2 regions of the Variovorax sp. TLI9-5A genome follow, and region 1 is predicted to be linked to the other one. Evidence: riboswitches for the same ligand, from Rfam matches in the RefSeq annotation. Region 1 holds a riboswitch; the other holds the start of a gene.
What was found. Region 1 has a riboswitch for cobalamin ahead of AC1VNX_RS20700 (TonB-dependent receptor). Riboswitches for the same ligand answer to the same signal wherever they lie in the genome.
Positions count from the first base shown of each region.

Region 2: another riboswitch for cobalamin. It lies ahead of AC1VNX_RS15895 (TonB-dependent receptor domain-containing protein); the one in region 1 lies ahead of AC1VNX_RS20700 (TonB-dependent receptor).

Region 1 covers NZ_CP200310.1:4,359,324-4,375,096, forward strand. The annotation lists gene AC1VNX_RS20650 (GNAT family N-acetyltransferase) at 1-220, shown strand, start outside; gene AC1VNX_RS20655 (PA4780 family RIO1-like protein kinase) at 217-1,074, shown strand; gene AC1VNX_RS20660 (ABC transporter substrate-binding protein) at 1,111-2,043, shown strand; gene AC1VNX_RS20665 (SET domain-containing protein) at 2,140-2,667, shown strand; partial or broken gene AC1VNX_RS20670 (vWA domain-containing protein) at 2,772-3,101, opposite strand; gene AC1VNX_RS20675 (magnesium chelatase ATPase subunit I) at 3,293-4,366, opposite strand; gene cobN (cobaltochelatase subunit CobN) at 4,363-8,175, opposite strand; gene cobW (cobalamin biosynthesis protein CobW) at 8,188-9,258, opposite strand; gene AC1VNX_RS20690 (energy-coupling factor ABC transporter permease) at 9,391-10,068, opposite strand; gene AC1VNX_RS20695 (PepSY domain-containing protein) at 10,142-11,680, opposite strand; gene AC1VNX_RS20700 (TonB-dependent receptor) at 11,703-13,895, opposite strand; cobalamin riboswitch at 14,028-14,329, opposite strand; gene AC1VNX_RS20705 (hypothetical protein) at 14,423-14,647, opposite strand; gene AC1VNX_RS20710 (hypothetical protein) at 14,800-15,204, shown strand; gene AC1VNX_RS20715 (cation:proton antiporter domain-containing protein) at 15,228-15,773, opposite strand, start outside.
Region 2 covers NZ_CP200310.1:3,353,942-3,369,714, reverse strand. The annotation lists gene cbiB (adenosylcobinamide-phosphate synthase CbiB) at 1-90, opposite strand, end outside; gene cobN (cobaltochelatase subunit CobN) at 112-4,122, opposite strand; gene AC1VNX_RS15940 (DUF2149 domain-containing protein) at 4,119-4,475, opposite strand; gene AC1VNX_RS15935 (MotA/TolQ/ExbB proton channel family protein) at 4,472-4,945, opposite strand; gene bluB (5,6-dimethylbenzimidazole synthase) at 4,945-5,637, opposite strand; gene cobO (cob(I)yrinic acid a,c-diamide adenosyltransferase) at 5,643-6,212, opposite strand; gene AC1VNX_RS15920 (ABC transporter ATP-binding protein) at 6,246-7,031, opposite strand; gene AC1VNX_RS15915 (FecCD family ABC transporter permease) at 7,028-8,056, opposite strand; gene AC1VNX_RS15910 (ABC transporter substrate-binding protein) at 8,053-8,922, opposite strand; gene AC1VNX_RS15905 (bifunctional adenosylcobinamide kinase/adenosylcobinamide-phosphate guanylyltransferase) at 8,919-9,518, opposite strand; gene AC1VNX_RS15900 (cobyrinic acid a,c-diamide synthase CobB) at 9,496-10,920, opposite strand; gene AC1VNX_RS15895 (TonB-dependent receptor domain-containing protein) at 10,905-12,821, opposite strand; cobalamin riboswitch at 12,919-13,189, opposite strand; gene AC1VNX_RS15890 (ClcB-like voltage-gated chloride channel protein) at 13,243-14,964, shown strand; gene AC1VNX_RS15885 (hypothetical protein) at 15,079-15,303, shown strand; gene AC1VNX_RS15880 (cell division protein ZapA) at 15,300-15,623, shown strand.

The DNA.
Region 1 (15,773 bases):
CAAGGGCCTCGCCAAGGGCGTGAAGGCCGCGATGCTGCGGCTCGTGCAAGAGCGTCACCCCGAAGTGACGATGGCCTACACCCACAACGCCGAGGTCAACGCGCCGATGCTTTCCATCAACCACCGGCTCGGCTACACGGAGTACAGGCGCGACGGCTTCTACCAGCTGGGCACCGGGACCTTGCGGACCTATCTCTCCGGCCGGGAGGTGCGCCCATGAAGGTGCCCGAACGGCTCCAGGCGCTGGTCGATGAAGGCCTGATCGACTCCGTGGTGCGCCAGCTCATGAGCGGCAAGGAAGCCATGGTCTACGTCGTGCGCTGCGGCGAGGAGACGCGCTGTGCCAAGGTCTACAAGGAGGCCGACAAGCGCAGCTTCCGCCAGGCCGTGGACTACACCGAGAACCGGCGCGTGAAGAACAGCCGCGAGACGCGCGCCATGGCCAAGGGCACGCGCTTCGGCCGGCGCGTGACCGAAGCCATATGGCAGAGCGCCGAGGTCGATGCGCTCTACCGCCTCGCTGCCGCCGGCGTGCGCGTGCCCGCGCCGCACAACTTCCTCGAAGGCGTGCTGCTGATGGATCTGGTGACGGACGCCCAAGGTGACGCCGCCCCGCGCCTGGGCGACGTGGCCTTCCCGCCCCGCGACGCGCTGCGCCACCACGCCAGCCTGCTGAGGGAGGTGGTGCGGATGCTGTGCGCCGGCATCGTGCACGGCGACCTCTCGGAATTCAACGTGCTGCTGGCAGAAGACGGGCCCGTGATCATCGACCTGCCGCAAGCGGTGGACGCGGCTGGCAACAACCACGCCCAGCGCATGCTGCTGCGCGACGTGGCCAACCTGCGCAACTTCTTCGGCCGCTTCGCGCCCGCGCTGCTGGAGACGAACTACGGCGAGGAGATCTGGCACCTCTACGAGCGCGGCCAGTTGCGCCCCGAGACGGAGCTGACAGGCCGCTTCGCGCAGGCGAGCGGCCCGGTGGACATGCGCGGCCTGATGCGCGAGGTGTACGACGCGCGCGCCGAAGAAGAAGCGGCGCGGCGCTTCCGCCTGCGCACGCCGCGACGACAATAGCCGGCGCGCCGACGATGCCCGTTCTGTTCCGTTCCGATGAACTCCTCCACCCTGCAGCCGCCCCCGTTTTTCCCCTCCATCACCGCCCGCCAGGTCGCGAAGGCCGCCGCCTTCGTGGCCCTGGGCCTCGGCGCCGCGGCATCTCACGGCGCCGGCATCCGGCTGGAGGACGACCGCGGCACCACGGTCGAGCTGCAGGCGCCGGCAAAGCGCATCGTGTCGCTGATGCCCTCGCTGACCGAGACCGTCTGCGCCCTCGACGCCTGCGACCGGCTGGTGGGCATCGACCGCCATGCCAACTGGCCGGCCTCGGTGAAGGGGCTGCCGCAGGTGGGAGGCATCGACGACGCGAACGTCGAACGCATCCTCGCGCTCAAGCCCGACCTGGTGCTGCTGCGTCCGCGCAGCCGCGCCGCAGAGCCGCTGGAGCGCCTGGGCCTGAAGGTGCTGGCGCTCGACGCCAAGACCCACGCCGACATGCGCCGCGTGATGGAGACCGTGGCCCGCGCCACCGGCCGCCCCGGCGCAGGCGAAGCCTACTGGCGCAAGCTCGACGCCGGGCTGGATGCAGCCAGGGCCCGCGTGCCGGCCGCCTGGCAGGGTCGGCGCGTGTACTTCGAAGTGCATGGCGGCATGGCCGCGGCCAGCGAAAGCTCCTTCATCGGCGAGACGCTGGCCCGCCTCGGGCTCGGCAATGCCGTGCCGGGCACGCTGGGCCCCTTCCCGAAGATGAGCCCCGAGTTCGTGGTGCGTGCCAACCCCGACGTGCTGATGGTCTCGGCCCTCGGCGAAATATCCGCCATGGCCTCGCGGCCCGGCTGGTCGGCCATGTCCGCCATCCAGCGTGGCCGGGTGTGCAGCTTCGCCTCGGCGCGCTTCGACCTGATGATGCGCCCCGGCCCACGGCTCGACGAGGCGGCCGATGCGATCGTGGGCTGCCTGGCGTCCCTTGGCGAACCCAAGCCCTGAACAGATGCCTGTCATCCGCCGGATCGAAACAGCGTTGACACTCCAGCGGCAAGACAACGCCAACAACAACGCGCCAGACGGCCCCTCCTCCCCTCCATGAAGCACCACAAGCGAACCTCGTCCACTCCCTTCGTCCGTGTCGGCCCCAGCGGCGTGCACGGCCTCGGCGCCTTCGCCACGCGCGACCTGCCGCCCGAAGCCTTCCTCGGCCTCTACGAAGGCCGCCGCTACACCAAGGCCGAGATCGCCACCAAGGTCTGGGACGACCAGCTCACCTACCTGTTCACGCTGTCGAATCACGAAACCATCGACGGCGCCAAGGGCGGCAACGCCACCCGCCATCTGAATCACTCGTGCGAGCCGAACTGCGAGGCGGTGGAGGAATACGACGAGGGCGGCGAGCTGGTGCTCAAGTTCCAGACGCTGGTGGCGGTGGACGCGGGCGACGAGCTGTTCATCGACTATTCGCTCACCGCGGACGATGGCTCGCCGCCGTCGAAGTACCCCTGCCATTGCGGCTCGCCGAACTGCAGGGGGACGATGCTGGCGCCGCCTGAGGAAGCGCCAGCCGAAGCAGCACCGGCTGACGTGCAGCCCGCCTGGGCGCCATCCGCCGCGAGATAGCGCGCATCCCAGCTTTCGGCCAGCCGCCTCGCGCGGTGCAACGGCAATCGCGCCGCCTCGAAATCGACCACGCACACCACATCGGCCGACTCGGGCCGCTCGGGGCTTTCGCTGCTGCGGCCATCGGTCAGCAGCCACAGCCAGTTCTGCCGGGTTCCGCTCTTCGCAAGCAGTTGGTCGGCGCGCCGCACGCCCAGCGCCAACGGCGTGCCTCCGCCGGCCGCGATCGGAGCGATCCAGTCGTCGTTCCAGGCGCTGGCGCGGCGTGGCGGCAGGCGCAATTCGGCGATTTCACCGGCGAAGCACAGCAGCGCGACATGGTCGCGGCGCTGATAGGCCTCCTGCATGAGTGCCAGCAGCAGGCCCTTGGCGCGGGCAAGGTTGCCGTCGTTGCGCATCGAGGCCGAGCAGTCGAGCAGGAAGCAATGGAGCACGCCGCTGCGAGCTTCCCGAGGACGATTGCGCAGATGCTCGGCGCGCAGCCGGTCGGCGCCGCGCGCGGCAAAGGTGCGCGGCCAGTCGAAGGCCGAGCCCTGCGTCGCGGTCCCATGCCATGCGTCCCTTTGCGAGCCCTGCCTCCGGTCGCCCTGGCGTGCGCCAGCGGGCGGTGTGGCGTGCCGGAGGCTCAGGCTTTTTTTGGGGCGGCCTGCTGCTGCTGGCGCGAGTCGATCAGCGGGCGCAGCGGCTTCACGCGCTCGATGCCGACGGGCTCGGGGGGCATGGCGCCCCAATCGCCGTCGTCCGCGCTGCTTTGCCCACCCGCATCGCCACCGGTCTTGCTACCCGCGTCGGACGGCGCAGTCCGAGGAGCGGGTGCGTCGGCCTCAGGCTTGCGCCGGTGCAACAGCACGGCCTCCGCCACCCGCTTTACGTGGTCCGGCGTCATGGCCGCAACACCTTCCCAGGCCGCGAGGGCGCGGGCCGAGCGCAGCATCACGAGGTCGGCACGCAGCCCGTCGACGGCTGCGGCGATGCACATTTCGCTCACCGCTTCGTGCACCGCATCGGTATACGGCAGCGCCGACGCATCGGCCACGAGCGCGCGTGCGCGGACCAGCGCCGACGAAAGCTCACCCTGCGCCCGCGCATGCCTGTCGCGAAAACCCTGCGGATCGGCATCGAAAGCCAGCCGCGCGCGGACGATGGCCTGCCGCTCGGCCGGGTCGTCGATGTTGCGCAGCTGCACGCACAGGCCGAAGCGGTCGAGCAGCTGCGGGCGCAGCGTGCCCTCTTCCGGATTCATGGTGCCCACGAGCACGAAGCGCGCGGCATGGCGGTGCGAGATGCCGTCGCGCTCCACCACGTTGACGCCGCTGGCAGCGGCGTCGAGCAGCGAATCGATCAGTGCGTCGGGCAGCAGATTGATCTCGTCCACGTAGAGCACGCCGCCGTGCGCGCGCGCCAGCAGGCCGGGTGCGAACTGGAGTTCGTGGCCCGCCATCGCGCGGCCCAGGTCCAGCGTGCCGACCAGGCTTTCGAGGCTCGCGCCCAGCGGCAGCGTGACGAAGGGCGCGTCGGGCAGCAGCTCGGCGAGCGCGCGCGCCGCGGTGGTCTTGGCTGTGCCGCGCGGTCCTTCGATCAGCACGCCGCCCAGGCCGGGATCGACAGCGGCAAGCAGCAGCGCCTGCCGCAGATGCGGCTGCCCCGCTATCGCGGAAAAAGGAAAAGGCGCCGGCATGGCGGCGGCGGTGGTCGTCATCGGAGGCTTCCTTCCATCCGCTGCTCGTGGTCGAGCAGCAGGTTTTCGAGCCGGGCGCGGTAGTCGCCGGGCGATTGCCAGAGGCCGCGCTGCATGGCCTCGAGCAGGCGGCTGAGCATGTCGTGCAGCGCGCGCGGGTTGTGTTCATTCACGAAGTCGCGGGTGGCGTCGTCGAGCACGTAGGCATCGGCCACCATCGCGTACTGGTGGTCGCCGACCACGCGCGCGGTGGCGTCGAAGCCGAACAGGTAGTCCACCGTCGCGGCCATCTCGAAGGCGCCCTTGTAGCCGTGGCGCTTCACGCCGTCGATCCACTTGGGGTTGACCACGCGCGAGCGCACCACGCGGCCGATTTCTTCCTTCAGCGTGCGCACGCGCGGCGCCTGCGGGTTGCCGTGGTCGCCGTGGTACATGGCGGGCTGGCGGCCGCTCAGGTGGCGCACGGCGGCGGCCATGCCGCCCTGGAACTGGTAGTAGTCGTTGGAGTCGAGCAGGTCGTGCTCGCGGCTGTCCTGGTTCTGCATGACGACGGTCATCGCGCGCAGCCGGCGCTTCAGCGCGTCGGCCGCCGGCACGCCGTCGCTGCCCTGCCCGTAGGCATGGGCGCTGCCACCGACGTAGGCCTTCGACAGGTCGTCGTCGGTCTGCCAGCTGCCATGGTCGAAGAGCGGCTGCAGGCCGCTGCCGTAGCTGCCGGGCGCCGAGCCGAACACGCGCCAGCCGGCCTGCGTGCGTGCTGCCTCGGGCGCCATGCCCTGCGCCTGCAGCGCGGCGGCCTCGCGCAGGATGCGCGCGCGGATCGGGTTGCGCTCGGCGTCTTCGTCTTCCTGCGCGGCCACGGCCTGCACGGCAGCATCGAACATCTGCACGGCGTTCGGAAAGGCATCGCGGAAGAAGCCCGAGATGCGCAGCGTGACGTCGATGCGCGGACGCCCGAGCCCGACCGTGGGCAGCACCTCGAAATCGACCACGCGCTGGCTGCCCGGCGCCCATTTCGGCCGTACGCCGATCAGCGCGAAAGCCTGCGCCAGGTCGTCGCCGCCGGTGCGCATGGTGGCGGTGCCCCAGACCGACAGGCCCATCGCCGCCGGATAGTCGCCGTGCTCCTGCAGATGCCGCTCGACCAGTTGCGCGGCCGACTTGAGGCCCAGCATCCAGGCCGTGGGCGTGGGAATGGCGCGGGTGTCGACGGCATAGAAGTTGCGGCCGGTGGGCAGCACGTCGGGCCGGCCGCGCGAGGGAGAACCGCTCGGCCCCGGCGGCACGAAGCGGCCCTGCAGGGCGCGGGAGAGCTGGTGCAGCTCCTGCGCGCCGCAGGCGTCGAGCGCGGGGGCCAGGCTTTGTGCGATGCGGCTCATCACGGCTGCTGTCTTCGGCAACCCGGGCGGACATTCGCCCGCTTCGAGCAGGCGCTGCGCGAGCAGCTCCAGCCGCTCGCGTGTGTCGCCCTGGTGCCGCCATGCCTCGGTGCTCACCGACTGCAGCAGCGCGGGGCGCGCGCCCTGCCATGGGCGGGCCGCGTCGATGTCGAGCGGATCGAAGGCGTCGTCGGGCAGCAGGTCTTGCGAGAGCGCTCCGAGCAGCCCGGCATTCGCGCCCGCGCCGTCGGCGGCCGGATAGCGCGCCAGCGCCAGCAGCGTGTCGCGGCGCAACCGCCCGTCCGGCGAAGCGCCGAACACGTGCAGCCCGTCGCGGATCTGCGTTTCCTTCAGTTCGCAGAGGTAGGCGTCCACGCGCGCGAGCACGGCGTCGTCTTCCTCCGGGCCGGGCATGCCCAGCTCCTCGACCAGATGCTGGGCGCGAACGGCAGCAAGGATCTGCGCGCGCAGCACCTTCGCACGGCGTGCGTCGACCAGCAGCGCGTCGTAGTACTCGTCGACCTGCCGCTCCAGGTCCTGCATCGGGCCGTGGTTCTCTGCGCGCGTGAGCGGCGGCATCAGGTGGTCGACGATGACCGCCTGCGTGCGCCGCTTGGCCTGCGCGCCCTCGCCCGGGTCGTTGACGATGAACGGGTACACGTTCGGCAGCGGCCCGAGGATCGCGTCGGGCCAGCAGGCCTGCGACAGCGCGATGCTCTTTCCCGGCAGCCATTCGAGGTTGCCGTGCTTGCCCACGTGCACCACCGCATCGATCGCGAAAGCCTCGCGCAGCCAGAAATAGAAGGCCAGGTAGCTGTGCGGCGGCACCAGCTCGGCGTCGTGATAGCTCGCGTAGTCGGCGGCGCCCAGGCTGCCGAGCGCACGCGCGGGCTGGATGCCGACGAACACGCGGCCCAGGCGCAGGCCCGCGATCATGAAGCGGCCGTTGCGCAGCATCGGGTCCTGCTCGGGCGTGCCCCAGCGGGCATCGATGGCGGCCGCCATGCCCTCGGGCAGGCGCGTCAGGCACGCCCGGTAGTCGGCCAGCGCGAAGCTCTGCCACGCAGGACGCGCGGCCCACTGCGACGGGTCGTTGGCGATGCCTTCCTGCAGCCTGCGCATCAGCGCATCGCCATCGGCGGGCATCGCGCCGGGATCGCCCAGCGCATAGCCGTCGGCTGCCATGGCGTGCAGGATCGCCATCACCGAGGCCGGCGTGTCCAGCCCCACGCCGCTGCCGATGCGGCCTTCACTGCCGGGGTAGTTGGCGAGGATCAGCGCGATGCGTTTCTCGTCCGCGCGCAGGCTGCGCAGCCTGCACCAGCGCCGCGCCAGTTCGGCCACGAAAGCGATGCGGTCGGGCTCGGGCTGGTAGTTGACGACCTCGGTCTGCGTGAGCTCGCAGCGGTGCGACAGGCCCTTGAAGCTCACGGCCCGCGTGACGATGCGGCCGTCCATCTCGGGCAGCGCGATCTGCATCGCGATGTCGCGCGGGCGCAGGCCCTGGCTGTCGGCCAGCCAGTCCTCGCGGTTGCCACCGCTCACGATCACTTGGAGGACGGGGGCGTCGCCGGCCAACTCCACATCCTCGCCCTGGCCGCCCTGCCCCAGCGCCGCGAAGGCCGTGGTGTTGAGCACGAGCTGCACGTCGTGCTCCGCGCACAGCTCGCGCAGCGTGGACAGGCACAGCAGGTCCTTGAGCGAATCGAGCGCGACAGGCAGCGGGTTCAGACCGTGCGCGGTCAGCGCCGCCGCCAGCGCATCGAAGGCCGCCGTATTGCCCGACAGCAGGTGCGACCGGTAGAACACCAGCGCCACCACCGGCGCGCCCGCATGCCAGCCGGCGCGCAGGTCGTCGATGCCGGCCACCGTGTGCGCCGCTCCCACGCCGCCCGGCACGTGCAGCGCCACCTGCGGCAGGCTGCGCGGCGGCAGCGGGGCTTCGCCGTGGCCCAGGCCGTGGAAGGCGACCGCGCGCAGGAACTGCATCGCATTGCCCGCCCCGCCGCTGCGCATGTACTGCCAGAGCTGGCGACTCACCGCGCGCGACAACGTGCCGCGCGCGAGCAGGTCTTCGTCTTCCTGCAGATCGCCGGAAAACATCGCGAGCTGCTGGCCCTTGCGCCTGGCCAGTTTTTCGAGCTGCTGCAGCCCGTAGGCCCAGGCCGATTCGGCGCCCAGGTGGTCGACCACCACCACGCGCGCATGCTGCAGCACTTCGTCGACGTAGAGGTCGAGCGATGCCGGCTGGCGCAGGTACATGAGGTTGGCCAGCCGCAGCGACGGATAGCCGGGGTCGATGGCCGCCAGTGCCGTGCGCGCGGCGGCGAGCAGCGCGAGCGTGGTGTCGGCCGAGCTGAGCACCACGATGTCGCCCGGCGTCTGGTCGAGACGGGTGACGACGCTGTCGTCCTCGACGAAGCGTCCGGGCTGGGTGCTCAGCAGGTGCATGCGCTCAGGGCGTCAGGCCGTGGCGACGGCGCCCGCCTCTTCGAGCGCCTTGCGCAGCGCGCTTTCGTCCAGGTCTTCGCCGATGAACACCAGCCGCGTGCGCTGCGCCTCGCCGTCGCGCCAGCGGCGGTCGAAGTGGTGGTCGAAGCGGCGGCCCACGCCCTGCACCAGCAGGCGCATCGGCTTGCCCGGAACGGCGACGAAGCCCTTCACCCGGTAGATGGTGTGCTGCTCGACCAGCTTGCCGAGCACGGCCAGGAGGCTGTCGCGGTCCACGGGCGGCAGCTCGATCACGAGCGAGTCGAACTCGTCGTGGTCGTGGTCTTCCTCGTGGTCGTGATGGCTCTCGCGCAGGTGGATGGTGGCCTCGGCCGCGCGGCCCTGGCCCAGCAGCAGCGCGAGCGGCAGCTTGCCCTCGCTGGCGGCGACGATCTTCACCTCTGGCGGAAGCTCCTCGCGCACCAGCGCCTCGACCCTGGCGCGCGCCGCGTCGTCCATCAGGTCGGTCTTGTTGAGCACCACGAGGTCGGCGGCCGAGAGCTGGTCTTCGAAGAGCTCGTGCAGCGGCGACTCGTGGTCGAGGTTGGGGTCGGCACGGCGGGCTTCGTCGACGGCCTGCGGGTTCTCGGCGAACTGGCCCGAGGCGGCGGCCGGGCCGTCGACCACGGTGATGACCGAATCGACGGTGAAGATGTTGGCGATGTCCGGCCACTGGAAGGCCTGCACCAGCGGCTTGGGCAGCGCGAGGCCGGAGGTTTCGATGAGCACCGCGTCGAGTTCGCCGCGCCGTTCGGCCAGTTGCAGCATCACCGGCAGGAACTCTTCCTGCACGGTGCAGCAGACGCAGCCGTTGGCCAGCTCGTACAGCGCGCCCTCGCGCTCGTTGCCCTCGTCGTCGCAGCCGATGCCGCAGCCGCGCAGGATCTCCCCGTCGATGCCGAGCTCGCCGAACTCGTTGACGATCACCGCGATGCGGCGGCCCTCGGCATGGCCGAGGATGTGGCGCAGCAGCGTGGTCTTGCCGCTGCCGAGGAAGCCCGTGACGATGGTGACGGGGATCTTGGCGTTGCTTGCTTGTGTCATGGGAGAAGGTCTTTCAGGCGCCGCCGGCGATGGCGGCGCGATGGATGAGCGGCAGACGGGCGCCCGGCGGCGCACTGTCGAAGTGGGCCGCGGCGCTCTCGGGGAAAAGGAAGCGCGTGCGAGAAGCGTGGATCAGACGCCGCCGTACAGGCGACGCTCGACGAGGGCGGTGCCCTGCAGACGGCGCCATGCCTTCGCGGCAGCCAGCACGCCGAGGTCGACCAGCGGCTCGACCAGCACGACCGTCATGTAGGCGGCGCCGAAGCTGGCGATCTGGCCCAGGTTCTCTACGCCGCTGCCGCGGCCGTACAGCGCCCAGAAGCCGACCCACACCACGATGCCGCCCTGGTAGGCCAGCGAGAGCTTGAAGGCCTGCTGGTAGCCGATATCCACATAGGCCAGCTTCTCGGGAATGATCCTGCGCGCCAGCACTGCCGTGGCGAACAGCGGCACCAGCAGCGTGGTGACGTTCATGCCGTACTGCGGGATGTCCTGCGGCTCGAAGAAGAGGCCCTGTATGAGCAGCCCGCCCGCCAGCCCGATGGCCGCCGGCGCGAGCCCGAACACCAGCAACAGCGTGGTGCCCAGGATCAGGTGCACCTCGGACACGCCCACCGGATGGTGCGGGAACACTTCGAAGAAGCAGAACACCAGCGCCACGGCGATGGCGGAGCGAAGCACCAGCGCGGCGGGCCCGTCCTTCATGAGCATCTGGAACGCGACCTTGCCGGTGTAGGCAAGCGCGGCTGCCGCCGTCGCGTAGCTGAGGAATATCTTGGATCCGTCGACTAGACCTGGTTCGATGTGCATCGAGCACCTCCTGAAATGCACCGCGGTGCGAAAGTTGATTGTTGGTGGATAGGCAGGCTCACGCAAGCCCCGTTCATGAACGCCGCGGCTCATGCCACGCGCCCGGCACGGCCGCCGGCTTCGGCTTTCGCCGCAGCCGGCGCCAGCCGATCACGACGCCGCTGGCCGAGGCCACGGCGCCGACAATGGAAAGCAGCCACACCACGAGATCCCAGGCCGGCCGGTATTGGATGAGCCAGGGAAAGTCGAGGCTGTGCGCCGCGTTGAAGAGCCAGCGGCGCAGGCGCGAATTGCCGTCGTTGCTGCCGGCCACCTGGCCGCTGGCCGGGTCGATGTAGATCCGGCTGCGCGCCGGGTCGTCGAACTGCAGGCGCCACACGGGCACGATGCGCTCGCGGTGGTGGCCGTACCAGTGGAAGTCTTCCCGGGTCTGGAGCACGGCTTCGGTGATGTTCGAGCCAGGGCGCAGGCGGGCGGCAGCGCGCAGGATGTCGTCCTGCGCGACGGTAGCCGGTTCGCCGGTGACTGCATCGATCACGCGCACCCGCGCTTTCGCATCACGCAGCTGCAGCAGCGGCCTGCCGTCGAACCACAGCAGCGCGGCCTCGCGCGGCGCATCGGCACCCTCGCCTGCCGGCAGCGCTGCCGGCGGCCAGGGGAACGGCGACTTGCCGGCGCCCGTGTAGCTCGCCGTCGCTGCCGCATCGCCCGCGCCGCGCTGGAACCAGCCATTGGGGTTCATCGACAGCCAGCCGCTGACGATCCAGGTCAGCACGAAGAAGCCGCCGATCAGCCCCGCGATGTGGTGCCATGCCATCCAGCCGCTGTAGGGCGTGACCGCGCCGTTGCGGAAGCGCCGCCTCAGGCGCACCCGCAGGATCCCGATGACGATGCCCGTCACCGCCGAGACGATGCAGGCGGCCGACAGCCACACCACCACGTCGTGCCACAGCGGCGGATCGGCGCGCAGCGGCGTGAAGTAGATCCAGTGCGGCACCGAGCCCAGCCAGTTCCAGAAGCGCTCGGAACGCGTGGTGTCGCGCACCACCTCGCCGTTGCGCTGCGACACGTAGAGCTCGGTGCCCGCCGCGTCGCCGACCTCGATGCGGTGCAGCGGACGCAGCGGGTTCAGGCCCTGAGGCACGGTCCACTGGTCGCGCTCCAGCGTCTCGGCCCAGCGGGCGCCGGCATGGCCGGAGAAGTCGCGCGCGATGGCCTCGGCCTGCGCGGCATCGACCGGGCCGGGTACGCGGCCGTCGCGCGCCGAGACCGTGTGCCGACCGCCGCGCGCATCGACGATGCGCCAGACGGGGCCGGCGTTGTTTCCGCCCTGCATCTCCAGCACCATGCGCCGCGGAGGCTGGGCGCGCGCCTCCTTCGGCAGTGCTTCGAGCGCGGCCGACGGCGACACCACCGCCTGCCCGAAGCGCAGCGGCGAGAGCCCCGCGAGGCGCTCCTCGTCCGTGAGGTTCGGATACCCCACGTACATCATCACCACGCCCGAGACGAACCACATGACGAACAGCAGGCAGCCGCCGATGCCCAGCCACCGGTGCGTCCAGTAGAGCCAGTGGCGGATGCGCGGCCAGGCGCGGCGCCATGCGGAGGTCATGCGTTCGTCCTGCCCGCGTTCATCAGAAGCTGACCAGCGCCGACAGCTCGAAGGAGCGCGGACGCCCCAGCAGCCACTGGTTGCCGCCGTTCGAGAACGACACCGGGTAGCGCCGGTCGGCCAGGTTGTAGGCGCGCAGCGCGAGCTTGAGCGACGGGTTCGCCTGCCAGCTCACGCCCGCATCGGCCACGGTGTAGGAGCCGATCTTGCGCGAGTTGGCCGAGTCGACCTGGCGCGGGCCCACGTAGCGCAGGCCGACATCGGCCTCCCACTGCGGCAGGAAGCGCCAGGTGAGCCAGAGGTTGGCGGCCTCCTCGGGCACGCCGGTGGGCGTGTTGCCCGCGCGCGAGACCAGCTTGCCGCTGACCACTTCGTTGAAGTCGTCATAGCGCGCGCGCAGCTTGGCGACATTGGCTTCCAGCCGCAGCGTGGAGGTCAGCGCCAGATCCAGCGTGGCCTCGATGCCTTCCGAAGACTGCCTGCCGACCTGCTGGGTGACGGTGGGATCGATGGCGTCGCGCGAGAGCAGCTTGTTCTTCTCGATGCGGTAGGCCGCCACTGTCCATGCGCCGCGGTTGTCCGCGAGCTGGCGCTTGTAGCCGACCTCGACCTGCCTGCCGGTGCTCAGGTCGAAGGCCGCCTGCGAGGCCGAGGTGGTCACCAGCGAGCCCAGCGGATCGGCCGCGCGCGCCACCTGCGCATAGAACGACTGCGAGGCATCGGGCGCGTAGACCACGCCGAGGCGGCCGGTGGCGTATTCGAAGGTCTTGCCGAAGTTGTTGGCGGCGTTCTGCAGGTCTGCGCGCGCGATCTTCGCGTGGTCCCAGCGCAGGCTGCCCACCAGCGACCACTGCTGGTTGAAGGCCAGCTTGTCCTCGGCGAAGAAGGCGTAGGTGCTGGTCTTGGTCTTGTAGCGCGGCGTATAGGCCACCGGGGAGACGTAGTAGCCGGGGCTGAAGACGAAGGGATCGACCACCGAACGGCCGCCGTAGGGCGAGTCGTTGGTGTGCAAGAAGTCGATGCGGTTCACGTCGAAGCCCACCAGCACCTGGTTGGCGAGGCCGAACATTCCGTGCCTGAAGGTGGCGTCGGTGCGGTTGCCGATCTGCTCCTGGTCGTGGCCGATCTCCAGGTAGTCGCCGCGCGTCACGCGCCGGGTGGTGGCGCTGTAGCTGTAGGTTTCGCTGTTGCGCCAGTGGCGTTTGCTCTCCAGCCGGTAGAGCTGGTTGCGCACCGTCACGGCGTCGCTGGGCGTCCACTGGGCATCGAGGCGGGTCCACTTGTCGCGGTACTTGATCTCGGCGTCGTCCACGTTGTAGTTCTGGCGCAGGGTCTGGCTGCCGAGGCGGCCGTCGATCAGCGGCACGCCGTAGTAGCGCTGTGGCGACTGGCGGCCCTCGTCGTGCGAGAGCGTGAACTGCAGCTGCGGCGACACGTCCAGGCGCACTGCCGCGCTCACGGCCAGGCTCTCGGCCTCGCCGCGCTGCATGAAGCCGTCGGTGTTGCGCTGGCTGATGTCGAAGCGGTAGGAGAGCCTGTCGTTGATCGCCCCGCCGCTGCCGAAGGCGACCTGGCGGGTGGCGTCGGAGCCGGCGGAAACCAGCGCCTCGTTGCGGATCGGGCCGCGCGTGGGCTTCTTGGGCACCACGTTGATCGCGCCGCCGATGGCGCCCTCGCCGTACATCACCGAGGCCGCGCCGCGCAGCACCTCGATGCGGTCGGCCGACCAGGTGTCGAAGGGAAAGGTGACGGTGCCAGCGCCGGCGTACAGGCGCGTGCCGTCGAAGAGCTGCATCACCGAGCCGTGGCCGAGGAAGCCGCGCGCCGCCAGCGCGGTGCCGCCGTTGCCCGGGCCGGGCGAGCCGGTGATGCCGGTGGTGCGGGTGACGGCGTCGATCACCGAGACATCGCCGCGCGCGCGGATGGTGTCGCCCGTCAGCACCTCGACGCTGGCCGGCGTCTCAAGCGGCGTGAGGCCGAGGCGGCTGCCGGTCTGCGTGGGCTCGTCGATGGCCAGCGGCGCGTGCCGCCCGGCGTCGACCTGGATCGGCTTGAGCGTCTGGCCGTCGGGCGTCTGCGCGAAGACCGTCGCACAGGGGCCCAGGGCGAGCCCCCAACCCAGTGAAAGACTCGAAAGACCCGAAAACCGCGCCCAGCGCCTCAGCCGCTGCGGCGACGCTCTCCTGCGATCGCTCCCTTGCGATGCATGCCCCATGAAACTTCTCCTCCGGCCTGCGTCCCCGCAGGCTCCTGCTCGATGAAGGACGCGGCGGGAGGGGCGAAAGGGCTGCGGCGGCCCGCGGCGGGCGCGGTAGGCGGCTGGCCCGGACACGCACTCCCGCAGCGTCCGAAGGCGGTTGCGAAGGCCGGTATCCGGGCTTGCGGAGTGCCGCTGCGTGTTCTGTCTTGAATCACGCCGTGGCGGAAGCCCTCGCCTTCCCACGCCGAAGCGCAGTGGCTGCCCGTGCCGATGGAGGAGGCACGAGCCCGAGGGTTTCCAGATCCGCTGACCGTTGCGGGGGCAGCGCAGGAATCGACGCGTCCATCGATCTCCAGAGAGGAGAACGACGGCGCGGCTCACCTGCTTCCCGTTTAACCCCGTCGCCATCGATGAGATGGCGTGCGGGGCACCTTCGAACCGTGTTGTCCGGCGCCGCGATCAATGAAAACTGCCGCGCCGCAACGGCGGGATTATAGGTAGCGCCCCTTGAGAGCCCTGGCCGGGAGGCCTTGCGCCGGGCCTCAGGAGCCCGGCTTGCCGTCGGGCCCGAACAGCCGCCGCATCATGGCCACGCCCGCCACCAGCGCGTTCGAGTAGGTGGCATAGGGCTCGTGGGCCGCCTCCAGCGGCACGTAGACATGGGTGGTGTCGCCGGGGGCGCCGTCCACGGCCTCCATCAGCACCCAGTAGAACTCGCCCGCCTCCAGCTCGTGGACGGTGAGTGCGATGTTCCTGGGAGAAGGCATGAGGCGAGGATGACGGTGCTTGCTGACTGCTGAATGATTGAACAGGCGACGGAGGCGGGCGGTTGACAGAGCTTTAGGGGTTCTCCTACAGAGCAGCGCCCAGGCGCAACCTAATGTTGTATTCAGGGACTTCCACAAGAACAGGAGGCAGCATGAAGCATTTCACTCTTGAACCCCGCATGCGCTCGAGCATCGGTGGCGCCTTCTACCCGACCGGCTACTCGCTGGTGATGTTCCCGAGCGCGGAGGACGCGGACCGCATCGGCCACCGGCTGATCGAAAAGGGCGTGAGCGGCGACGAGGTCTACCTGCTCCCCGCCGAAACCGTGCTCAGCGAAATCGTGCCCACGGTGAAGATCGCCGACGATCCGCTGCCGTCCGCCGGCACCGACGCGGCCACCGTGCGCGCCTTCGCCAAGCTGGCGCGCGAGGGCCACACGGGCCTGCTGGTCAGGACCAAGGACGGCGCCGCGGCCGAACAGATGATGGAGCTGGTGCGCACCGTGCCCTACTCCATCGCCCAGCGCTACCGCACGCTGGTGATCGAGGATCTCTGAGCCGGGCCTCCCGGTCCGGACTTTCAGGCCGGCACCGCCATCGACACCGCGCGCTGCACCACGTCGCGGGCCATGGCCTGGGCAAGCTCGTGCTCGCCGAGGAACACGGTGGCGGAGGTTTCCTGCGTGAGCAGCCGGGCCTCCTGCTCGTTGTGGCTGCGGATCACCGTCTGGATGGCCGGATTGAGTGTGTGCGCGGTTTCCATCATCTGGCGCACGTTCATGGCGTCGGGCGTGGCGACCACCAGCACGCGGGCGCGCGCGATGTGCGCCTGGATCAGCACCGCCGGGTCGGCCGCGTCGCCCCACACCGCCGGCGTGCCGGCCTCGCGCAGCTTCTCGACCAGCTCGCGGTTCTGCTCGGCCACCACATAGGGGATGTCGTTCGCGTCGAGCTCGGCCGCGATGCGCCGCCCGACGCGCCCGTAACCCACCAGCACCACCTGCCGCGAGAGGTACCTGGCCTCTGTGGTCATGGGCAGCTCGGCCAGCGGGTCGTCGCGCATCTCCAGCCCGCGCGCGAAGGAGGAATGGGCGTGCAGCCATTTCTGCATCGGCGCGATCAGGCT
Region 2 (15,773 bases), 1.0 Mb from region 1:
GGGCGGCTCGCCCAGCCAGCTGTCGACGGCCAGCGCGATCCACAGCGCGGCGGCGAAGGCAATGGCGTACTCGGAACTCGGCAAGGGCATGGGAGCCGCCATTCTCGCGAATCAGGCGCCCGCCCTGCCCCGGCGCCATTGCATCGTCGCGCCGAACGCGAGGAGCAGCGCGGCGCCCAGCGCCATCCAGAGCCGGAGAACGGTGGCTTCGCCGGCCTTGGGCGGCGGTGCATCCGCTGGCGTCGGCTCCAGCTTCAGCCCGGTGACGGGCTGCGGGCCTTCCGGCGCGGGAGCGGGTTCAGGGGCCGCTGCCGGCGCGGGCGCCTGCACGACCACGGGCGTGACTGCAGGACTCGACTTGGGCAAAGCCGGAGCCGGCGACAACTCCGCCTGCACGAAGCGCTGCACGCCCGCATTGCGCTCGCGCAGCCCCGTCGCCCGCACAGCTTCCGCATAGTCCTTCGCCAGCTCGCGCCGCGTGGCTGCATCAGGCTTCCAGTAGTTCAGCCTCACCGCGTCGAGCATCCGCTCCAGCGTCTGAGCGAAGGCCGCGCGGTTGTCGCCTTCCAGCCATTCGCGTGTGCCCAGCCTGTACTTGTCGCGCACGTACACGTCGTGCAGCGACTGCCACTGGTCCTGCCGCACCGCCTGCGGGGCTGTGACCTGCCAGCCCCAGAGGAACTGCGCGGTCTTCAGCACCTGCAGCGTGCCGCTGTAGCCCTCGGCCTTCTGGGCCTCGATCCACTGCGGATGCAGGTAGCGCGTCTGCATCTCGCGCGCGATGGCGCCGGCCGCGGTGTCGGTGCGCACCTCGGTGCCGTCGCGCAGGTTCTGAACGTACAGCGCCGGGTCCTTGCCGGTGAGATGCCGCACCGCCTGCGCGATGCCGCCCAGGTACTGGAACGGGTCGTCGTTGGTGAGCACGCCGTAGAGGTTGGAGCTGCGCGCCATCAGCGCCGCATCGACCTGAACGAGGTTGCCCGCATAGGCGCCCGGCCGCGCGGCACCGTCGAGGCCCTTGCCGTAGGCGTGGCCCATGCGGTCCATGTAAAGCTGCGCCATCTGCGCGTCGCCGCCGCCGCGCTGCTGGCTCCTCCATACGTCGCTCGCGAGCGCGGCTTCCTCGAGCCCCGCGCCGTAGCGGCCCTGCTCGTTCGAGAACACACGGGCCGTCGACCAGCGCTGCGCCTCGTCCGTGGTCGCCCCTTCCGAGCGAAGCCTGCGCGCCATGGCCTCGCTGTTGCGCGCCACGGCATTGCCGGGCTCGCGCAGGGCCGCCACCTGCTGCACCGCCTCGTCGAGCCAACGCATCACGGCCGGAAACTGGTCGCGGTAGGAGCCGGTGACGCTGACCAGCACGTCGATGCGAGGCCGCTTCAGCTGCGACGCGGGAATGATCTCGATGCCCGCCATGCGCCCACCCTCGTCCCAGCGCGGCTTCACGCCCATGGCGTAGAAGGCCTGGCTCTCCAGCACACCCTGGTGGCGCGAGGCCTCGCCGGCCCAGAGGGTGAAGGCGATCTTCTCGGGTGCCTTGCCGGCATGGGTCTTCGCGTGCTGCACGATCCAGGCGTCCATCGCGGCGACACCCGTTTCCCAGGCCGTGCGGGTGGGCACGCGGCTCGGGTCGAAGCCGTAGAGGTTGCGCCCGGTCGGCAGGCTGTCGGGGTTGCGCACCGGGTCGCCGCCGTAGCTGGACTTGAGGTAGCGGCCGTCGAGCGCCGTCAGCAGCCCTTCGATTTCCTCGTTGTGCGCGAGCACATCTTCGAGCTCGCGGGCGCGCGCGGCCAGCTCCAGCAGCTTCTGCCGGTCGGCCGCTGTCTTGCCCATGGCGCTCGCGGCCTGCGCGTCGGCGAGCGCCTGTTCCACCCAGCGCGCGGGGCGCGAGCCGGCGACGTTCTTCGCGTCGATCAGGAAAGCCTCGTCGACGTCCTCGCCCAGCGCCTCGACCAAGGGCTTGCCAAGGATCTGCAGGATGGTCATGCGCCTGCGCTGCGCGTCGGGCGCCCGCCCGAAGGTCGCGAGGCCCAGCGGCTGCGCGGTCTGCGCGAGCTCGTCGAGGTACGGATGCAGCACCGCGATGAAGCCCGCGAAGTCGGCGCGGATGCGCGCGGGCGTCCAGCCCAGGTCGCGGTCATAGCGCTGTTCGGCGAACTCGGCCGTGAGCCGTTTTTCCAGGGCCGTCTTCACGGGGCCGGGCGAGAGCGTCTCCCACTCGTGCATGCGCTCGTGCATCTCCTGCACGCCAGGGCGGAAACCCGCCGGCGCGAACATGGGTGTCGAGTGGCTCACCATGGTCGCGCGGCCGCGCCGCTTGGCGGTGGTGGCTTCGCCGAGGTTGTCCATGATGTACGGGTACACGTTGGGCAGGTCGCCCAGCGCGAGCAGCGGGTCATCCTGCACCGAAAGCCCGCGCTCCTTGCCCGCCGACCACTCGACCGTGCCGTGCGTGCCCACGTGCACCACGGCACTGGCACCGAAGCGGGTGCGGAGCCAGAGATACGTTGCCAGGTAGCCGTGGCTCAGAGGAACGGCCGAGCGGTGATAGACCTGCTCGGCCTTGCCCGCCACCTGCGTGCCGGGCTCGAAGCGGGGCGGCTGGCGCAGCACGACGACGTTGCCGAAGCGCACGCGCGGAATCACGAAGGCCGGCCCGCCCGCCACGGCACGCAGCATGGTCGACTTCTCGGGCGGGCCCCAGTAGCTCTCGATGCGGCGCTGCGTTTCCTGCGGCAGCGCGCGGAACCACGCGAGGTAGTCCGGCAGCGGCATCGTGTCGGCAAGGCCCTTGTCGAGCAGCGGCTGCAGCTCGTCGCCCTGGCCCGTCGGGTAGTAGGCCCGCATCGTCGCCTGCACCTGCGCGACGAGCGCGTCGGCGCCCGGCAGCTCGGCGACGTAGCCGGCCGACTTCATGGCAGCCAGCATGTTGTTGACACTGCGCGGCACGTTCAGGAACGAAGCGCCGAAGTTGGCCTCGCCCGGCGGGTAGTTGTAGACCAGCATCGCCACGCGCCGCTCGGCCGGCGGCGTGCGCTGCAGCCGCAGCAGCGCTGCCGCCTTGGCGGCCACGGCCTCGATCTGCCCGGGCAGCGGCTGAAGCACGCCGGTTGCCGCGTCGCGAGCACTGACGAGCATCGGGTCGGTCATGCCGGCCAGCTCGCTCGGGCTGTAGTAGGCAGCGATGTCGGTCTGCGCAAGGCCGTCCCTGCTCCGTTCCCATTGCGCAGCGTCCATCGCCAGCGAGGGCAGCGTCTGCAGCACCGGAACGCCGATGCGCTCCAGCTCAGCCTTGCGCTCGTTGGGGCTGAAGACCAGCGAGGCATTGACGATGGCGTCTGCCGCGCGCTGCGCGCCGTCGTGCGTCATGCGGAAGAACAGGTCCTTCTGCTGGCGCGGGCCGTAGAAGGCGTAGGCGCGCAGGCCTCGGGCTTCCAGCGATGCGATGAGCGCATCGAGCCAGCCGGTGTCGTCGCCCGTCACCGTGGCACTGTTGATGGCGATGGCGACGGTGCCCCTTCCCGGCAGGCGCTGGATGGCGGCGATGTCCGTTTCGACGCGCGACCAGCCCGGGTGGTAGATGCCGGCGAGCGGAAGGGGCACGGGATCGGGCAGCCCGTCCAGCCTGCCGGGCTGCCGGAGCGCCTTCATCGCAGCGCCCAGGTTGGCCGCGCCAGCAAAGCGCCAGAACTCGCGCAGCCGCTGCGCCCAGGCGGCATCGATGCCGCGCCCGGCCGCAAGCGGTGCGGCGGCAGTCGTCTGGCCCTTCGCCACCAGCGCGAACTCGCCGACCAGCACATAGGGCACCGCGCTGCGCGAGATCGTGTCGCCGAAACGCGCAGCCGCCGCCTGCGCCACGCTGACGTGCGGCGCGTCGATCACGAGCAGGCTTGCCCCGTCGATCGCGGTGGCCAGCGCCTCGGGCGAGTCCTGCGAAGCCGACAGCACCTGCAGCGGCACTCCCGCCTCGCGCGCCACCGCCTGCAGCCGCACCACGCGCGCCGGCGACACCAGCGAGGTGCTCAGCACAACGACGCGATTCGCCTCTTGCGACTGTGCATGCGCCGGAAGGAGGAACCCCGCCCCGGCAAGAAAGAGCCAGGCGAAAACAAGAAGCCGCGTCACTTCCCGCCCGAACCAGCCAGCTCCGCATCCGCCGGCACGTAGACCATCGTCCCGTCCTTCAGCCGCCAGGCGGTACCGGCCTTTTCGCCATCGCCCTGCCCTGTCGCGCCGCTGGCCTTGAAGCGCGTGATCTTGCGGCCCTCGCGCGTCACGATCTCCATGTCCGGCTGGCCTTCGTTGCGGATGATCGTCACCTTGTCCTGCGCGAAGGGGTTCATCGGGTTGTTGATGACCGCGATCATCAGCATGCCGATCACCACCATGAACACGTCGATCAGGTTGATGGTGGAGAGCACAGGATCGTCGTCGTCGCTGTCCAGGCTGCTGAGGATGGAAAACTGGCGCCGGCTCATGAGAGGCGGTCCCGCGCATCGAGCACCGTCACCAGCTCGCGCATCAGCCAGCGGCGGCGCACGGTGTAGACCACGAAGGTGATCGAAGCCGAGGCCAGCGCCACGATCACGCTCGCGAAGGCCGGCGCCAGGCTCTGCGCCACGCCCTGCGATTCGCCCGAGGCCACGGCCACCAGCGCGGGGCCCATCGGGATCATGGTAGCGATCAGCCCCAGCATCGGCGCCACGCGGCTGCACAGGCGCACGCCTTCGAGCTGCTTGAGCACCACCAGCTCCATCTGCTCCTGGCTGGCCTGCGCATGCGGCTGCAGCACCAGCGCGCGTACGGGATCTCGGCGGCGCTGCAGGTACTCGACGCCGAACGCGCCCAGGCAGTACACGGCATAGACGAAGGACAGCAGCACGCCCAGCGTCACCGGCCAGAGGAAGAGGCGCGCAAGCTCGAAGAGAACGGAGTCGAAGGCCAGCATCAGGGGCGCTCCACGGCGGTTGGTTGGTCGAAGAGGTCCGAAGGCCGGCCCCAGCCTTCGTCGAACACCAGCGAGGCCAGCGGCTCGCGCTTCGCCCAACGCTCGCGCTGCAGCATCGGCTCTTCGTAGAAGGCATTCACGGGGCCGAGGCACAGCAAGGCGATGGGCTCGGCTCCCTCAGGCAGACCCAGCAGCGCGGCCACCTCGGGCGGATCGAAGAGCGACACCCAGCCCATGCCCAACCCCTCGGCGCGCGCCGCGAGCCAGAGGTTCTGGATGGCGCAGGAGGCCGAGGCCAGGTCCATCTGCGGCAGCGTGCGGCGGCCGAACACGTGCGTCTCGCGGCCGTCGGCCAGCGTCACCGCCAGCAGCTCGGCCGCATCGAGCAGGCCCTGCACCTTCAGGCGCATGAACTCGTCCTCGCGCTCGCCGAGGGCGCGGGCGGTCAGCACGCGCTCCTGCTCGACCACGCGATGCAGCTGCTGCCGCAGCGCCTCGCCGCGGATGCGGATGAAGCGCCAGGGCTGCATGAAGCCCACGCTGGGCGCGTGATGCGCCGCGTCCAGCAGCCGCCGCAGCACCTCGGGCGCGACCTCGCCACCCGCGAAGTGGCGCATGTCGCGCCGCTCGTGGATGGCCCGGTACACCGCCCTCGCCTCGTCGGCCGCGAAAGCCTGCTGCGCCATCGCCATGGGCTTCAGTCCTCGATGCCGCGCTGCGCGGGAATGCCGGCCTTGAAGGCGTGCTTGACCAGCGTCATCTCGGTCACCGTGTCGGCCAGCTCGATGATCTCCGGCGGGCAGCGCCGGCCGGTCAGCGCCACGTGCACGTGCCTGGGCCGCGCGCGCAGGGTTTCGAGCACGCCTTCGAGCGGCAGCCAGCCGTAGATCAGCGGATAGGTGATCTCGTCGAGCACCACCAGGAAGAACTCGCCCGACAGGATCGCCGCCTTGGCTTTTTCCCAGCCGTCGCGCGCGAGCTGTCCCGAGCGCTCCAGGTCCTGGCTCTTCCAGCTGAAGCCGTCGCCCAGCCCTTCGATGGGAATGCCGATCTGCTCGAACATGCGGTGCTCGCCGAAGCGCGCGGTCGGCACCTTCATGAACTGGTAGATCTTCACGGCCTTGCCCCGGCCGTGCGCACGCAGCGCGAGGCCGAAGGCGGCCGTGCTCTTGCCCTTGCCGTCGCCGGTGTTGACGACGACGATGCCGCGGCGTTCGCCCTCCGGCTTCTCGTAGGGCTTTTCGCTGGGGGGAGTTTCGATCTGCATGGTGAGGTTGTTTCCGTATTTCCTGGCGTGTGGCTACTTCGGCAGCGCAATCCACTGGTCCGCCACGCGATGCACGCGGATGCGGTGGTCGAACACCTGCTCCAGCGCCGCATGGGTGGCCGGGTCGTCGCAGGCGCCGTGGTGCACGACGCGGCCCTGGTTCATCACCACCAGCTCGTCGGCGGCCAGGGCCATCGGCAGTTCGTGCAGCACGCTGACCACGGTGCGGCCTTCGGCGACGAGCGCGCGGACGATCTGCATCCAGTCGGACTGGTGGGGCGGGTCGAGGTTGGCCAGCGGCTCGTCCATCAGCAGCGCCTCGGCCTCGACGGCGAGCGCGCGCGCCAGCAGCACGCGCTGGCGTTCGCCTCCGGAGAGCTGTCCCAGCGGGCGGTCGCGCCAGTCCCAGGCCTGGGTGCTGCGCAGCGCGCGCTCCACGGCCTCGCGGTCGGCCTCGCCGGGCGTGGCCAGCCAGCGCTGGTGCGGCAGGCGGCCGAGCATGGCGACGTCGTAGACCATCAGGTCGTCGGCGCTGCCCTCGCCCGTGCCGCTCTGGCCCAGCCACGAAAGGCGCTGCGCACGGACGCGCGCCGGCACCTTGCCCAGCGCCTCGCCGAAGAGCCGCACCTCGCCGCGATGCGCGAGCAGCCCCGCCAGCGCCTTCAGCAACGTCGACTTGCCCGCGCCGTTCGGGCCGACGATGCTGGTCCAGCGCGCGGCCGGCAACTTCAGGTCGATGCCGTGCAGCACCTCGGTGGAACCGAGCGTGGCGCTCAGCTGGCGCGCCTCGAGCGCGGCGGGAGTGTCGTTTCGGCTCATGCCACGCCGCTCCGCGCGCTGCGCCGGTGCATCAGCCACAGCAGGTAGCTGCCGCCCAGCACGGCCGTGAGCACGCCCACGGGCAGTTCCTGCGGTGCGATCAGCCAGCGCGCCAGCAGGTCGGCCGCCATCAGCAGCAACCCGCCCATCAGTGCCGACAGCACGATCAGCCGCGCATGCGTGGTCTTGACCGCCGAGCGCACGAGATGCGGCGCCGCGAGGCCGACGAAGGCGATCAGCCCGGTCTGCGCCACGGCGGCGCCGGTGGCCAGCGCCAGCACCACCACCAGCGCCGCGCGCATCGCGCCCAGCGGCAGGCCGAGGCTGCGCGCGGTGGCCTCGCCGAGCGCGAGCCCGTCGAGCACCGGCGCCAGCGCCCAGCCCGCGAGCAGGCAGGCCGCGCCGACCACGGCCATCACCGCGCAGGCGCTCCAGCCGACGAGGCCGGTGCTGCCGAGAATGAAGCCCTGGATGGCCTGGAGGATGTCGGCCGAGGCGATGGTGATGAGGTCCTTGGCCGCACCCAGCACCACGCCGACGATCACGCCGGCCAGCAGCAGCCGCAGCGTCTGCTGCACGCCGCGCGCCAGCATCAGCGTGAGCATCACCGCCAGCACCGCGCCCAGGAAGGCGGCCCCGGTGAGCCCGAGCCGCATCACCCACTGCGTGCTCGCGGCCGAGCCGCCGAACATCAGCAGCGCCACAGCCACGCCGAGCGAGGCGCCCGAGGCGCTGCCCAGCAGATACGGATCGGCCAGCGGATTGCGAAAAAGCCCCTGCGCCACCGCGCCGGCCAGCCCCAGCAGAGCGCCCGCCAGCCAGGCGCCGAGCGTGCGCGGCAGGCGGATGTCCCACACGATCTGCAGCGCCACCGGGTCGTGGCGCGCGGCGAACAGGCTCTCGAAGCCGGTGCTGCCGATGCCCAGGCCCAGCAGCATCAGCGCCGCGCCCAGCACCAGCAGGCCGGCGCCGAGCAGCAGGACGCGGCGCAGATGGGCGGTGTGCCTGACGGCCGCCGCATTCATCGCTTGCCGCCCTTGTCGGCGATGCACTGCGCCATCAGCCGCGCAGCCTCGTCCATGCGCGGGCCGGGGCGCACGAGCACGTCGGACTGCTCGGCGCTGAAGCGGCAGATGCGGCCCTCGCGCACCGCGCGGATGCCGGCCCAGCCGGGCCGCTGCTCCAGCCCTTGGGCGCTGCGCACGCTGACCATGATGAGGTCGGGGTTCGCGCGCACCACGAACTCGGGGTTGAGCTTGGGGAACGGGCCAAGCGATGCCGGCACGATGTTCTTCATGCCGAGCCGCGAAAGCGTCTCGCCGATGAAGGACGACTCGCCCGCCGCGTACGGTGCGCTGTTGACTTCGAAATACACGCGCATGCCCTTCGCCCCTGCAGGCACCGACTGCGCGGCGGCCGACACGCTGGCATCGATCACGCGCCAGACTTTTGGCGCCTCGTGCGTGCCCAGCACCTGGTCGAGCTTGTCGAGCACGCGGCGCACGTCGGCGTGGCTCTTGGGTTCGAGCACCAGCACCCTCATGCCCAGCGCCTCCAGCCGCTGCGTGACGCGCGAGGACTTGGCCAGCAGCACCGCGTCGGGCTTGAGCGCGACGATGGCTTCCACGTTCGGATCGATCCCGCCGCCGAGCTGCGGCAGCGTCTTCACCCGCTCGGGCGAATTGGAGTACCGGTCCACGCCCACCAGCCGGTCGCAGGCGCCGAGCGCGCAGACCGACTCGGTGAGCGAAGGCAGCAGCGAGACGATGCGCTGCGGCGGCTGCGGCAGGCTCACGGAAACGCCGCGCTCGTCGACCACGTCGAGTGCGTGCGCGGCCAGGGCGAAAAAGGCCAGGCCGAAAGCCGCCAGCGTGATGCGGATCATCTTCATGCGACAGGCGCCTTCAGGTTCAGCGGCAGCCCGGCCGCCATCAGCGTGACGCGGCCGCAGGCGGCGGCCACGTCCTGGTTGAGGCGGCCCAGCGCGTCGACGAAGGCGCGCGTCTCGCGGCCCATCGGGATCACGCCAAGGCCGATCTCGTTGCCGACCAGCAACACCGGCCCTGGCGCATCGCGCAGCGCGACCAGCAACATCGCGATGTGCGTCGCCGGGGTGCGCGTCACGGGGCGGGCGTCTTCGGAGGACATCGGCATCAGCAGGTTGGTGAGCCACATCGTGAGGCAGTCGACCACCACCAGCGTCTCGGGCGTGCTCTGGGTGACGATGGCGCGCGCGAGCTCGATGGGCTCCTCGATGGTGCGCATGCCGGGCACGCGCTCGGCGCGGTCGGCCTGGTGGCGCACGATGCGCTCCTGCATCTCGTCGTCGTAGGCCTGCGCGGTGGCGATCAGCACGGCGCGGCGCGCGCGCGCGCCGGCCGCAAGCCAGTCGATGGCGCGCTGCTCGGCGCGGCGCGACTTGCCGCTCTTCTGGCCGCCCAGGATGAATTCGTGCACCACGGTTTCAGGCTTGGTCGAATGCGGCATGGCTCTCCAACTCGATGGGCATGGCGCCGAAAAGACGGGCCGTGGCTTGCGGACTGGACGCGAACCACGCATGGAAGTAGCTCGCGCGCACCGGACCGTGCACATACAGCGCCTCGCCGGCCCGCGCACCGACGGCCTGCGTAGCGCCGGGCCGGGCCGTATGCGCGACCGGCTCCAGCGGTGTCTCGCAGCTCGAATAGTGGAAGGTGTGCCCGCGCAGCACATGGCTGCCGAGGGAAAGCTGTTGCGGACCGAGTCCGGCGAGCCGCTTCTGCATGGTCACGCGGCCCGGCAGCAGGCCCCAGAGTCGTTGGACCTGTGCGCCCTCCTGCTGGGCCAACTCGTCGAAGAGCGCCATCATGCCGCCGCACTCGGCCCAGACCGGCTTGCCCGCAGCGACGTGCGCGGCGAGCGATTCGCGTATCGGCGTGCAAGCCGACAGCGCCTGCGCATGCAGCTCCGGGTAGCCGCCGGGCAGCCAGACGGCGTCGCAGGCCGGCAAGGCGTCGCCCGCGAGCGGCGAGAAGAAGCTCAGCTTCGCGCCCAGCGCCGTGAGCACGTCGAGGTTCGCCGGGTAGATGAACGAGAAGGCGGCGTCGCGCGCGATGGCGATGGTTCGGCCGGCCAGCAGCGGCGGCACGGCTTGCGCCTCGTCGGATGCGGAGGCCTCGAAGCGCACCTGCGGCAGTTTGTCGACTGGCATGCGGCCCAGCGGTGTGTCGGCCAGTACGTCGGCGGCCGCGTCCAGCCGCGCCAGCGCGTCGCCGAGTTCGGTTGCGGCCACGAGGCCCAGGTGCCGCTCGGGCAGCGAGAAACGGGCATCGCGCGGCAAGGCGCCGAGCCATTGCGAAGGGTCGCGCAGCGCGTCCTTCAGCATCTGGCCGTGCCTTTCGCTGGCCACGCGGTTCGCCAGCACACCAGCCCATGGCAGGCCGTCGCGGAAGTTCTGCAGCCCGTAAGCCAGCGCGCCGAAGGTGCCGGCCATGGCATGCGCGTCGATCACCGCCAGCACCGGCAGCCCGAAGCGCTGCGCGAGGTCGGCGGCGCTGGGCGTACCGTCGAAGAGGCCCATCACGCCTTCGATGACCAGCAGGTCGCTGTCGGCGGCTGCCGTATGCAGGCGCGCGCGGCAGTCGGCCTCGCCGGTCATCCAGAGGTCCAGTGAATGCACCGGCGCGCCGGTGGCCAGCGCCAGCCAGTGCGGATCGAGGAAGTCGGGGCCGCACTTGAAGGCGCGCACGCGCCGGCCCCGGCGCGCATGCAGCCGGGCGAGCGCGGCCGCGACCGTGGTCTTGCCCTGCCCCGAGGCCGGGGCGGCCACCAGCACAGCGGCGCAGGAGGCCGCCGCGGCACCGGCGGTGCCGCCCGGCTGGTATGGCTGGCTGTTTAGTGAGGCGTCCACTTGAGACCGACGTAGGCGGTACGGCCGGCATTGGCGTACAGCCGCGCGAACTGGTAGTCCTTGTTGCCCACATTGTCGACGCGCGCGACGAGGTTGATGTCGCGCGTGATTTGCGTGGTGGCCGACAGGTTCAGCACGGTGTAGCCGCCGAGCTTCACGCTGTTGGCGGCGTCGTCGTAGCGGCGGCTGGAGGTCTGCACCTCGGCGCCCAGCGTCCAGCCCGCGATGCGCCAGTCGGCGCCCAGGGTGGCGTGGCGCTGCGCGCGGCGCGCGAGCAGGTTGTGGGTGGCGAGGTCGCGCGGGTCCTGGAAGTCGAAGGAGCCGCGCAGCGTGACGTCACCGATGCGGTGGCTGCCCGAGAGCGTGACGCCCTGGTAGCGCGCGCGGGCGGTGCTGGCGTAGCAGCCGAAGGACGACGCGCAGCCCTTGGCCGAGCCGTCGAACACGATCAGGTTCTGCACGCGGTTGGCATACGCCACGATGCCCATCTGCGTCGCGCCCTCGGTGTACTGCAGGCCCAGCTCGAGGTTTCGGCTCGACTCGGGCTTGAGCGTGGCCAGGCCGTATTCGCTGAAGCGCTGGTACAGCGTGGGCACGCGGAAGGCGGTGCCGGCCGAGGCCGTGAAGCGCAGCGACGGCGTGATGGCGTAGCCGTAGGCAGCGCTGCCTGTGGTCTTGCCGCCGAACTCGCTGTCCTTGTCGTGGCGCACGTGCAGCTGCAGCGAGTGCGGGCCCTTCACGAAGCCGTAGCCGAGCGAAATCGCGTCCTGCGAGCGGTCGCGCGAGAGCAGCTTGGAGGTGGTGGTGGGCGCGTTCTCCAGGGCGTCCTCGCGGCGCTCCAGCGTGGCGGTGACGAGGTGCGGTCCGAAGCGGAATTCGTTCTGGAACAGGTAGCCGCGCAGGCGGGTCTCGGTGCGGTAGAACGAAGGCTGCGTCTTGTAGACCGACTGCGAATCGGTCACCTGCACGCGGGTGCTGTAGACGTCGTTCCACTTGGCCGACCAGGTCAGGCCGGCGGTCTGCAGCGTGTTGTTCGAGATGTCGTTGGCGAACAGGATCGGCAGCCTGGTCTTGTACGACACGGTGGCGTCGTAGCCGGCCTTGATGTCGCTGGAAAGCAGCGTGGCCTCGATGCGCTGGTCGGGCGTGATCTGGTAGCCCAGCTTCACGTTGCCCGAAGTGCTGTTGTAGCCGTCGCGGTCGGGGTTGGTGAAACCGTCCTTGACCACATTGCGCTTCGACACCGGCTGCACGTTGTAGCCCTTGCTCTCTTCATGCGCCACGCCGAAGGAGTAGTCGAAGAGGCCCGACTGGCCGCTCACGCCGCCCTCGATCCTGCGCAGCCCCTTGCTGCCGAAGCCGATGCCGGCGTAGGGCGACACGCCCTCCTCGCCGCGCTTGGTGAAGAGCTGGATCACGCCGCCCACGGCGTCGGAGCCGTACACCGCCGCGGCCGGACCGCGAAGCACCTCGATGCGGTCGATCTGCGAGAGCGGGATGCCTTCCCAGCCCGCGCCGCCGGTGGATTGCGAGTCGATGCGCACGCCGTCGAGGTACACGGCAGTGAAGCGCGTCTCGGCGCCGCGGATGTACAGGCTGGTGGTGTTGCCCACGCCGCCCGAGCGAGAAATCTCGATGCCTGGCAGGCGGGCGAGCAGGTCGGCCACGCCGGTCGCGCCGCTGCGCTCGATGGTGTTGCTGTCGACGACGGAGACGTCTCCCACGAGCTCCGAGAGCGCCTGCGGCGTGCGGTTGGCCGTGACGACCGTCTCGCGCAGGGTGGTCGCCTCCTGCGCATGGGCCAGGCTGCCGAAGGCGGAAACCAGCGCCAGCGGCAGGCAGGCGTGGCGGAAACGGCGCGCGGGAGCACAGCCGCGGAAAGAGCAAACGTGGGAAATCATGAATCAAGCGAACGAACGTCAATACCCCTGGCCGGCCTCCCCGCCGGCGCCTGGGCGCAATGGCCGCGCATGCGTTCGTCATTCATCTTCGACGCATGCGGCAGCCGCCTTGTTGGCCGGTATCCGGGCTGGCAGAACGACTCCTTGCCGCCTTCCCAGACGCCTGTTTCAGGGCATCCAGTGGCTTCGATGGAAAGGGGTTGGCACCTTGCGGCACCGTCTGCTTGACCGTTGCGGGGGCAGCGCAGGCGGCTTCGGCCTTGGTCCGATGCGATCCCATACGATCGACCGGGAGGCTTCCACTCCTGCTTCCCGTTGAACTGCGCCGTGCGAACCACGGCGCGAGCACCAACGGGGCGATTTTATGCGCTGCCCGGCAGGGCTTAAGTCGAAAGTTGCGCCCCCGCTAACATCGACAGCCATGATGCGGCCCGCCTCGATCTTCCTGAATCTGCGTTCGGCGCTGCAGCGACTTTTCGGTGTCTCGGGCTGGCAGTCGATGCTGCTGTGGTCCATCGTGGCCGGGCTGCTGGGCACGCTGGCGACCGAACTGTTCCGCGCCGCGCTTCTCGCCTTCGAGCACCTGGTGCTCGGTCCCGGCGAAGGGCTGGTGGCGATGGCGAAGCATCTGCCTTGGTGGGCGCGCATCGCATGCCCCACGCTGGGCGGTTTGGTGGCGGGGCTGCTGCTGGTGCTGGCCAGGCGCGTGGCGCAGCGCAGCGCCACGTCGGACTACATGGAAGCCATCGTGCTCGGCGACGGACGCATCCCGGTGGCGCAGACGCTGGCGCGCAGCGCGTCGTCGCTGGTGAGTATCGGCACCGGCGGTTCCATCGGGCGCGAGGGCTCGATGGTGCAGCTGGCGGCGCTGGCGTCCTCGCTGCTGGGGCGGGTGTTCCGCTTTCCGGCCGAGCGGCTGCGGCTCCTGGTGGCCTGCGGCGCGGCGGCCGGCCTCACCGCCGCCTACAACGCTCCCATCGCCGGCGCCTTCTTCGTCGCGGAGATCGTGCTGGGCTCCATCGCGATGGAGAGCGTGGGGCCGATCATCATCGCCTCGGTGGTCGCCAACGTCGCGATGCGCGCGCTGCCGGGCTACCAGCCGCCTTACAGGATGCCGCCGTTCCCGGAGATCCACGGCACCGAGGTCGTGCTGTTCTGCGTGCTCGGCGTGCTGCTGGGTTTCGCGGCGGTGGGCTTCCTGCGCGCGCTGCAGGGCAGCCGGGCGCTGTTCTCGCGGCTGCCGCTGGCGCTGCCCTGGCGGCTTGCGCTGGGCGGGCTGGTCATGGGCGCGGTGTCGGTGCCGATGCCGGAGGTCTGGGGCAACGGCTACAGCGTGGTCAATTCGGTGCTGCACACGCCGTGGGCGTGGACGCTGATCGCGATGGTGCTGCTCGCCAAGGCGGTGGCGACGATGGCAACCGCAGGTTCGGGCGCGGTGGGCGGGGTGTTCACGCCCGCGCTCTTCTTCGGCTGCATGATCGGCGCCCTCTTCGGCCAAGGCGTGCAGGCACTGTGGCCGGCAGCGAGCTCGGCGCCTTTTGCCTACGCGATCGTCGGCATGGGAGCGTTCCTCGCGGGGGCCACGCAAGCGCCGCTGATGGCGATATTGATGATCTTCGAGATGACGCTGAGCTACCAGGTCATGCTGCCGCTGATGGCCGCGAGCGTCATCGCGTACTTCGTGGCGCGCTCGGCCAACGCGGGCTCGATGTACGAGATCACGCTGCACCGCAATGCCCAGCGCGACGACCAGATGCGCCTGCGCGGGCTGCACATGCGCGACCTGGTGCAGCCGGCCGAAACCGTGGTCGGCCCGCAGGCGGACCGCGAGGCGATGAGCAAGCTCTTTCTGCAGTACCCCGTGAAGTACCTGTACGTGGTGGACGCGGGCAACCGCTACCTGGGCGTGGTGCCCCTCTCCTCGCTCGGTACCGCGCCGCAGGAGACGACGGCCGGCGCCCTGCTCTCGCAGGCGATCCTGCCGATCACCGCCGACACCGGGCTGGGCGAGGCGCTGCAGCGCTTTCTCGACCACCTCGGCGAGCGGCTGCCGCTGATCGAGAGCGCCGCCAACCCGGTGCTGCTGGGCGTGGTCGCCAAGAGCGCGCTGCTGGCCACCTACGTGCGGCTGAGCGAGGGCTGAGCGCCCGACGAAGGGTTTGATCGGCGGGCGGCAAAGCCGCAGAATCCCGGGCATGCCGGGCGCCGCGTCCGGCCTCGGCGGGACCGCCTCCCCGGGAAACTACAATCGCCAACCATGCCCGCCTCCAGCCCCATCGACCAGATCGCCGAGCGCGTCGAACGACTGCTCGTGCGTCACGAAGAGGTGCAGCGCACCAACGCGCTGCTGCAGGAACAGGTCGATGCGCTCACGCGCGAACGCGACGCTCTGAAGTCGCGGCTCGTCGCGGCCCGCACGCGCCTCGACGCCCTGCTCGAACGGTTGCCGGCTGAACCACCTTCCGAAGATTCCCCCGCATGAAGCAGATTGAAGTACAGATCATGGGACAGAGCTATCTGCTCGGCTGTCCCGATGGCGGCGAGGCGCAGCTGCGCGAAGCCGTCGAACGCGTGGATACCGCCATGTGCAAGATCCGCGACGCGGGAAAAGTCAAGGCCCGCGACCGCATCGCGGTGCTGGCGTCGCTGAACCTGGCGTTCGACCTCGCCGCGCAGCAGGCCGCCGCCACCGCGGCGCCCGCGCCTGCCGTTGCCGCAGATACCACAGACACCGACCCGAAGGCCGCCCAACTCATTCAAAGACTCGATCAGGCCCTGGCGGGCGATGGACATTTGCTCTGAACGGGTTCCCCGGCTGCGGGGCGGAGCGTAAAATCCGATTCGTCTGCGGTGCGCGTTGGGCTTTATATGTCCTTGTTCCAATGCTCTACGGAGCCGGGCTTGGTAAATCGCTCGACGGGTGTGATCATCTCGCGTCAGATGAACCCGAAG